One region of the Bradyrhizobium sp. 153 genome, then DNA from elsewhere that is predicted to be linked to it. Evidence: riboswitches for the same ligand, from Rfam matches in the RefSeq annotation. Region 1 holds a riboswitch; the other holds the start of a gene.
The links. A riboswitch is a leader RNA that binds a small molecule or an ion and turns the genes downstream of it on or off. The one in region 1 is predicted to bind S-adenosylmethionine.

Region 1 (4,379 bases):
ACAGTCCGCGTACCGAAACCATGATCTCGGCGCAGCCTTTTCTCGATAATATGCGTGTGGTGGCGCAGGAGCACGACGTCCCACTGTTCGACCGTTTCGCGATCATGCGACAGTGGAATGATCAGGGCCAGTTCGACTTGTTCAACCCGTCCCGCGGGCCTGAACTGGCGAAACAGGTCCATGATTGCCTTGGCCGGGCGTTGGCACAGTTCGTGATTGATGCTGCCCATCTGGAGCCGGCCCAGCAGCAAAATTGAGGTCTAGCGTTAATGAGTTCTCTCCGCCCTTTTTGCCTGACGTCATGGCTGGCGCCCGCGGCGGCGGCGCTGCTGCTGCTGATGCCCGCTTCGCAGCCGCGCGCGCAGACGCAAGCCGCTCAGGCGACGCCCGCGCAGCCGGCTGATTCCGCTACCGCACCGCCCTCCCAGACCACCGTCGCCGCGACGTCCCCCGAGCAGCGCGGCGTCACGGCGCGCGCCATCGACAAGGTGAAGGAAGTCGCAAAGTCCGCCGGCGACATCTTCAGCCGCGTGCCCTGCCTGCCGCCGAAGGGCGGCTCGAAGGCGATGGGCTCGCTGCCGCGTGTCGCAAGCAAGCTCGTCGCCGGCCAGCCCGTCGTCATCGTCGCGTTCGGCTCGTCGTCCACCGCAGGATTCGGTGCGAGCTCGCCGGAGTTCAATTATCCGAACCGTCTCGCCGCACAGCTGCGCCGGCACTATCCGACCGCTGACATCACCGTCATCAATGCCGGCGTCGGTGGCGAGGATGCGCCCGAGATGATGAAGCGCCTCCAGACGCAGGTCATCGACGTGCATCCGGATCTCGTGATCTGGCAGGTCGGCACCAACGCCGTGCTGCGCAATCTCGATCCCGCCGATACCGCAAAACTGGTCGAGGACGGCATCAGCCGCATCCAGGCCGCCGGTGGCGCCGACATCGTGCTGGTCGATCCGCAATATTCGCCGGCGGTCAACCAGCGCGCCGAGAGCGCCGGCAAGATGGTGAAGCTGCTCGGCAAGGTCGCCGAGCTCCGTCACGTTGGCATCTTCCCGCGCTTCGAGGTGATGCGCGACTGGCACGAGAAGCAGGCGATCCCGGTCGAGAGTTTCGTTATCGCCGACGGCCTGCACATGAACGATTGGGGCTACGCATGCTTCGCCCAACTCCTCGCCGATGACATCATCCGCTCCGTCGGCCAGATCAAGCTCGGTGTGAACGTGCCCGCGGATGTGCGCACGTATCGGCCGATGTAGGTTGCTTCACCCTCCCCTGGGAGGGGGAGGGTCGATCGCGCACAGGCGAGCGGGGTGGGTGATCTCTCCGCTCGGGCGTTGGATGCGGAAAGACCGTCACCCCACCCCGTCTCACATTTCGTTGCGCTCCATGTGAGCCGACCCTCCCCCTCCAGGGGAGGGTAAGAAGATCACGCCTTCTCCAGCGCCGCGGTCAGATCCTCGATCAGATCTTCCGCATGCTCGAGCCCGGCGGAGAAGCGGATGAAGCCTTCGCTGATGCCGAGCGCGGCGCGGTCTTCGGGCTTCAGACGCTGATGCGTCGTAGTGGCCGGATGCGTGACGAGGCTCTTGGCGTCGCCGAGATTGTTGGAGATCTTCGCCAGCTTCAACTCATTGAGCACGCGAAACGCCGCCTGCTTGCCGCCCTTCAACTCGAAGCCGACCAGCGTCGAGCCGCCACGCATCTGCTTCTTCACCAGCGCGGCCTGAGGATGATCGGCGCGGCCGGGATAGACCAGCCGCGAGATCTTGGGATGGCTCGCCAGCACCTCGGCAATGCGCGCTGCGGTGTCGGTCTGCGCGCGCACGCGCACGCCCAGCGTTTCCAGGCCCTTGAGCAGGACCCAGGCGTTGAACGGCGAGATCGACGGGCCGGTCTGGCGCATGAAATTGTGGATGTGCTCGGCGATGAAGGCTTCCGAGGACAGGATGATGCCGCCGAGACACCGCCCCTGGCCGTCGATATGCTTGGTCGCGGAATAGACCACGACGTCGGCCCCGAGCGCGAGCGGGCTCTGCCAGATCGGGGTTGCGAACACGTTGTCGACCACCAGTCGCGCGCCGCCCTTGTGCGCGATCTCGGCGATCGAGGGAATGTCGAGCACATCTAACGTCGGATTGGTCGGGCTCTCCAGGAAGAACGTCTTGGTGTTCGGCTTGAGAGCGCGCTGCCATTGGTCGAGGTCGAGGCCGTCGACCAGCGTGGTCTCGATGCCGTAGCGCGGCAGCAGATCCTGCACCACATAGAGGCACGAGCCGAACAGCGCGCGCGACGCCACCACATGATCGCCCGCCTTCAGGGGCGCCAGGATCGCAGTCGTCACCGCGGCCATGCCGGTGGCCGCCGAGCGAGCGGCTTCGGCGCCTTCGAGCTCGATCATGCGGCGCTCGAACATCGCGATGGTCGGATTGGAATAGCGCGAATAGATGAAGCCGGGGTCCTCGCCCTTGAACCGCGCCTCGCACTCCTCGGCGCTGTTGTAGACGTACCCTTGCGTCAGGAACAGCGCCTCCGACGTCTCGCCATATTGCGAGCGCAGGGTGCCGGAATGGACCAGGCGGGTTTCGGGACGGTAAGTGGCAGGCGACTTCGACATAGGACCTCCGACATGACCATTCGAGCAAAAATGGTCACAAAAAAACCGGCCTGGATATCTCCATGGGCCGGGATCACAGAGGTCCCCGGCCTGTTTAGCGACTTATTTAACGTGGCTGCAAGCCGGCCGGCTCAAATCACCACGGGATAAGTGATGCTCATATTCCGCAATGCCCTTTCCGTCAAGGCGTCCATCGGATAGCCGTAAAAGGCTAGTATTTCCCGTATCTCGGGATGCGTTTGCCCCTTGCTGAGGACCCCCGGTTGACGTTCACGGTCGCTGCCGACGCCAATGGTATCCTGCCTGACCGCATGATTGCGGCGATGGCAGAGGCGGGGCTGATCCTGCCCGCCTACGACTTCGTCGAAAGCCAGATCCAGCCGGCGAGCCTCGATCTGCGCCTCGGCGACATCGCCTATCGCGTCCGCGCCAGCTTCCTGCCCGGTCCCGGCGCCACCGTCGCCGAGCGCATCGACGAATTGAAGCTGCACGAGTTCAGCCTTGCCGACGGCGCGGTGCTCGAGACCAACTGCGTCTACATCGTGCCGCTGCTGGAGAGCCTCGCGCTGCCGCCGGAGATCGTCGCGGCCGCGAATCCCAAGAGCTCGACCGGCCGGCTCGACGTCTTCACCCGCGTGATCGCCGACGGGACCCGCCGCTTCGACATGATCGGCGCCGGTTATCACGGCCCGCTCTATGCCGAGATCAGCCCGAAGACGTTTCCGGTGCTGGTGCGCGAGGGCTCGCGCCTGTCCCAGGTACGCTTCCGCACCGGTGACGCCATCCTCAATGCCGACGAGCTCGATGGCTTGCATGCGACCGAGCGCCTCGTCGACATCGACGATGCCGATCTGTCCGGCGGCGTCGCTGTCTCGGTTGACCTCTCCGGCGAGAAGGCCAACGGCTTCGTCGGTTACCGCGCCAAGCGCCACACCGGCGTCGTCGACGTCGACCGCCGCTCCGGCTATGCGGTGGAAGATTTTTGGGAGCCGATGTCGGCCCGTCCCGACGGCAGCCTGATCCTCGATCCCGGCGAGTTCTACATCCTGGCCTCGAAAGAGGCCGTGCAGGTCCCGCCCGATTACGCCGCGGAGATGGTGCCGTTCGATCCCTTGGTCGGCGAATTCCGCGTGCATTATGCCGGTTTCTTCGATCCCGGCTTCGGCTATGCCGGTGCCGGCGGGCAAGGCGCGCGCGCCGTGCTGGAGGTGCGCTCGCGCGAGGTGCCCTTCATCCTCGAGCATGGCCAGATCGTCGGCCGCCTCGTCTACGAGAAGATGCTGGCGCGTCCCGATGCGATGTACGGCCAGCGCATCGGCTCGAACTACCAGGCGCAGGGGCTGAAGCTGAGCAAGCATTTCCGGGTCTAGCGCTAGCCCCACGCTCCGCTGTCATGCCCGGCTTGGCCGGGGCATCCAGTACTCTGCGGCGATAGTTCGTTGCAAGAAACTTCCGCAGCGGAGTACTGGATCGCCCGATCAAGTCGGGCGATGACACCGAGTATGTGTCAGGATGCGAGCCGAAGTCCGGGCTACATGCGAGGTGGTGTCATGACCAATCCATCCCAACTCGACGCGAGAATCATCGACGACGTCGCGGACGCGCTGATCTATTCGGATCGCTCCGGCACGATCATGCGCTGGAATCGGGCATCGGCCGCCTTGTTCGGTTTCTCCGCCGGGGAGGCGCTCGGCCAGAACCTCGATCTGATCATTCCCGAGCATCTGCGCGCCGCGCACTGGAAAGGCTTCGAGGCTGCGCTGGCCAG
Region 2 (4,379 bases), on a different contig from region 1:
GCCGCTGGCCGGTGCGCGATCCGAGGTCGGTGGCAGCGCATTAGCGTATTGACGAAAGCCAATGCGGGCGCGCTGTCATCCCCCGCGAAGGCGGAGAATCCAGTACGCCGCGGCCTATCGTTTAATTACTCCCGTCTCGGCGCACCGGATCGCCCCGGTCCCGGCTCCGCCAAGGCTACGCCGAGGCCCACAGGAGTGCTCGGCCCGCCGAAGCCTTGGCGAAGGCGGCAAGCCGGGCGATGACAGTTGAGCGCGTTGATGGGGCTCGCCCAAATCTCGAATGACGAGAAACTATTTGCCCCCGCCCCTGCTCAGCAGAAACACGCCCTGCTCGCCGAACATGTTCCACACCCACCATGGCAGGTTCAGCGGCACCGGGCGGCCGTAGAGGTCGAGCGCGACCGAGCGCTCCATCTTGACGTTGATCTGGTCGCAGAGCTCGACAAAATCCTTGATGGTGCAGAAGTGGATGTTGGCGGTGTCGTACCAGGTTGCCGGCAGATTCTCCGTACGCGGCATGTGACCGCCGATCAGGAGCTGGAGCCGCATCTTCCAGAAGCCGAAATTCGGAAACGACACGATGGCGCGGCGGCCGATGCGCAGCAGGTTCTCCAGCACCACCTGCGGCTGCCGCGTCGCCTGCAGCGTCTGCGACAGGATCACGTAATCGAAGGCGTCGTCGGGATAGTTGACGAGGTCGGTATCGGCATCGCCCTGCACCACCGCGAGCCCCTTGGCGACGCAGCGGTTGACGCCCTCGCGCGACAGCTCGATGCCGCGGCCGTCGATCCCACGCGTTTCCAGCAGCTGGAGCAGATCGCCCTCGCCGCAGCCGACGTCGAGCACCTTCGAGCCCGGCTTGACCATCTCGGCAACGAGCAGATGATCGGCGCGAAACTGACCGGACGGCCCCGTCGCAACGCCGTTCAGCGGCAGCACCTCCTGTACCGACATCTTAGCCACCTTTGCCGTTGAGACCGCGGGCCTTGCCCGCGGATTGCAGGAAGGCCCGCGAGATGTCGAAGAATTCGGGGACGTCGAGCAGGAAGGCGTCGTGGCCGCGATCGGTCTCGATTTCGGCGAACGACACCCGAGCGCTTGATGCATTCAGCGCGTGCACCAGCGCGCGCGATTCCGATGTCGGGAACAGCCAGTCGCTGGTGAAGGAGACCACGCAGAAGCGGGTCTTGATGCCCACGAACGCCTTTGCCAGCACGCCACCATGATCGGCGGCGATGTCGAAATAATCCATCGCGCGCGTCAGATAGAGATAGGAATTGGCATCGAAGCGCTCGACGAAGGACGAGCCCTGATAGCGCAAATAGGACTCGACCTGAAAGTCGGCGTCGAACGAAAAGGTCGGCAGCTCACGGTCCTGCATGCGGCGGCCGAATTTCCGGTGCAGCGCAGCGTCTGAGAGATAGGTGATGTGCGCCGCCATCCGTGCCACCGCGAGGCCGCGATGCGGGTGGATACCATGGTCGGCATAGCCGCCATTGCGCCAATCGGGATCGGCCATCACGGCCTGGCGGCCGAGCTCGTGGAAGGCGATGTTCTGCGCCGAGTGCCGCGTCGAGCACGCGATCGCCAGCGCGGAGTACACGCGGGCAGGATAGGCCGCGGTCCATTGCAGCACCTGCATGCCTCCCATCGAGCCGCCCACCACCGCGAACAGCGTGTCGATGCCGAGCCGGTCGATCAGCATCGCCTGCGCGCGTACCATGTCGGGAATGGTGATGACGGGGAAATCGAGACCCCAGACCTTGCCCGTCGCGGGATTGATCGAAGCCGGCCCGGTCGAGCCCATGCAGCCGCCGATCACGTTGGAGCAGATGATGAAGTAGTGTTGAGGATCAAGCGGACGGCCGGGGCCGACCAGCGTCTCCCACCAGCCGGGCTTGCCGGTGACCGGATGCACGTTGGCGACATGCTGGTCGCCGGTCAGCGCATGGCAAACCAGAATGGCGTTGGAGCGATCGGCGTTCAGCTCGCCATAGGTCTGGTAGGCGATCTGGAACGGGGAGAGATCGATGCCGCAATCGAGCCGCAGCGGCTGATCGGCGCCGAAATGCATAACCTGCGAACTCGGATGATCTACCTCGTGCGATCGATCGTCGGCGCTGATCGCGGGACTCGGAATCGACTTGACGCTACCCATCTGAGCATCGACCTCGTTTGCGATCAGACTTACGACCGCAGTGACATCAGGCCATGAAAAACCCGGCCTGAACGATAGGTTCGGCCGGGATCGGAAGCGTCCCCGGCCTGTTTAGCGAGTTTTTTAACGTGGCTGCAAGCCGGCCGGCTCAAATGACCACGGAACAGGCAAAAACTTACTGTCTGGAGCGGTCTTCGTCAAGCCGCGGTCCGGATTAACCCAATTCGTCCCTGATACGTCGCCTGAAAAGGCCCAGCTTCTCCTCGCATTTCTCTTTGCTTTCGCGGCCTATCCTGCCTAATCAGGACATCGACCGCAGCGGTGACGGCACTGACCGATCCGCATTGGAACGCCTCTGAACAGCCGTTGTCAGTCATGTCCCAACGTCCGCCCGCGCCGCCATCGCTTCAGGAATTGCGCAAGGAGATCGACGCGATCGACGAGGGCATGCATCGCCTCCTGATGCAGCGCGGCGACATCATCCACCGCCTGATCCAGGTGAAGCAGACCCAAGAGGTCGGCTCCGCATTCCGGCCGGCGCGCGAGGCCGCCATGATGCGCGACCTCGTCCAGCGTCATCGCGGCATCCTGCCGCTCGACACGGTCGAGAGCATCTGGCGCGTCATCATCTCGACCTTCACCTATGTGCAGGCGCCGTTCTCCGTGCATGCCGACATCTCGGTGAGCGAGCCGGCGATGCGCGATTCCGCGCGCTTCCACTTCGGCTTCACCGTGCCCTACGTCGCGCATTTCAGCGCGCAGGCCGCAGTCGAGGCGGTGGCGAAATCCAAGGGCGACCTGGCGCTGGTCTCGGCGACCTCGAGCCGCACGCCGTGGTGGCTGGAGCTGGAAGCCGACGGCGCGCCCAAGATCATCGCGCGGATGCCGTTCGTCGAGCGCGCCGACCATCCGGCTGCACTGCCGGTGTTCGCGATCTCGCGCGTCGCCGACAGCGCGCTGGTGACTGAGGTCGAGACCTTCAGCGTGCGCGTCTCCGGCTGGAACGCCGAGGTCGCGCGCGCCCTGTCGCCGCTTGCCGAAATCGTGGCGGTGCCCGATACTGCCTTCGACGGCGCCGCCCTGCTGGTTTCGGTCACGAGCGCGACCAGCATCGACAAGATCAGGGCTGCCCTGATCGAGGCAGGGGCCTCGGTGCGCTCCACGGCCCTCGTCGGCAGCCACGCAACGCGCTATACGGTGCCCCCGACAGGGCCGAAATCGTAAGTCGCGAGCCGTCCCGCCAATCCGGAGTTGAAGATGTCCCGCCCCGTGCCGAATCCCGGCATTCTCGATATTGCGCCCTACACGCCCGGCAAGAGCCCGGTGCCGGAGCCGGGCCGCAAGGTGTTCAAGCTCTCGGCCAACGAGACGCCGTTCGGGCCCTCGCCGAAGGCGATCGAGGCGTTCAAGCGAGTGGCGGATCATCTGGAGGATTATCCGGAAGGCACCTCGCGCGTGCTGCGCGAAGCGATCGGCCGCAGCTTCGGTCTCGACCCCAACCGCATCATCTGCGGCGCCGGCTCCGATGAGATCCTCAATCTGCTCGCGCACACTTATCTCAGCCAGGGCGACGAGGCGATCTCGACCACCCACGGCTTCCTGGTCTACCCGATCGCGACGATGGCGAACGGGGCCAAGAACGTGGTGGCGCCCGAAACCAACTTCACCGCCGACGTCGACGCCATCCTCAACGCCGTGACACCGCGGACAAAGCTGGTCTGGCTCGCCAATCCCAACAACCCGACCGGCACCTATCTGCCGTTCGACGAGGTCAAGCGCCTGCGCGCCGGACTGCCGTCGCAGGTGCTGCTGGTGCTGGACGCCGCCTATTGCGACTACGTCTCGCGCAACGATTACGAGATGGGAATCGAGCTCGTCGCCACCACCGAGAACACGGTGGTGACGCACACCTTCTCCAAGATCCACGGACTTGCGGCGCTGCGCATCGGCTGGATGTTCGGCCCCGAGCACATCATCGACGCAGTCAACCGCATCCGCGGTCCCTTCAACGTGTCGACGCCGGCGATGTATGCCGCGGTCGCCGCGATCGAGGACACCGCGCACCAGGCGATGTCGAAGCAGTTCACCGAGACCTGGCGCAACCGGCTGACCGAGGAGATCGGCAAGCTCGGGCTGAAGGTGACGCCGAGCGTCGCCAATTTCGTGCTGATCCACTTCCCGACCGACAAGGGCCAGACCGCGGATGATGCCGACGCCTTCC

Region 2: linked by a shared signal. The riboswitch ahead of IVA91_RS26440 (homoserine O-acetyltransferase) and the one ahead of IVA91_RS11045 (O-succinylhomoserine sulfhydrylase) in region 1 are both predicted to bind S-adenosylmethionine.

What each region holds. Positions count from the first base shown of each region.
Region 1 covers NZ_JADPKH010000037.1:272,076-276,454, forward strand. The annotation lists gene IVA91_RS11035 (SGNH/GDSL hydrolase family protein) at 1-257, shown strand, start outside; gene IVA91_RS11040 (SGNH/GDSL hydrolase family protein) at 270-1,253, shown strand; gene IVA91_RS11045 (O-succinylhomoserine sulfhydrylase) at 1,424-2,611, opposite strand; SAM riboswitch at 2,685-2,764, opposite strand; gene IVA91_RS11050 (2'-deoxycytidine 5'-triphosphate deaminase) at 2,875-3,981, shown strand; gene IVA91_RS11055 (PAS domain S-box protein) at 4,162-4,379, shown strand, end outside.
Region 2 covers NZ_JADPKH010000103.1:53,792-58,170, reverse strand. The annotation lists gene IVA91_RS26450 (alpha/beta hydrolase) at 1-44, shown strand, start outside; gene metW (methionine biosynthesis protein MetW) at 292-954, opposite strand; gene IVA91_RS26440 (homoserine O-acetyltransferase) at 956-2,158, opposite strand; SAM riboswitch at 2,249-2,328, opposite strand; gene IVA91_RS26435 (chorismate mutase) at 2,534-3,382, shown strand; gene hisC (histidinol-phosphate transaminase) at 3,416-4,379, shown strand, end outside.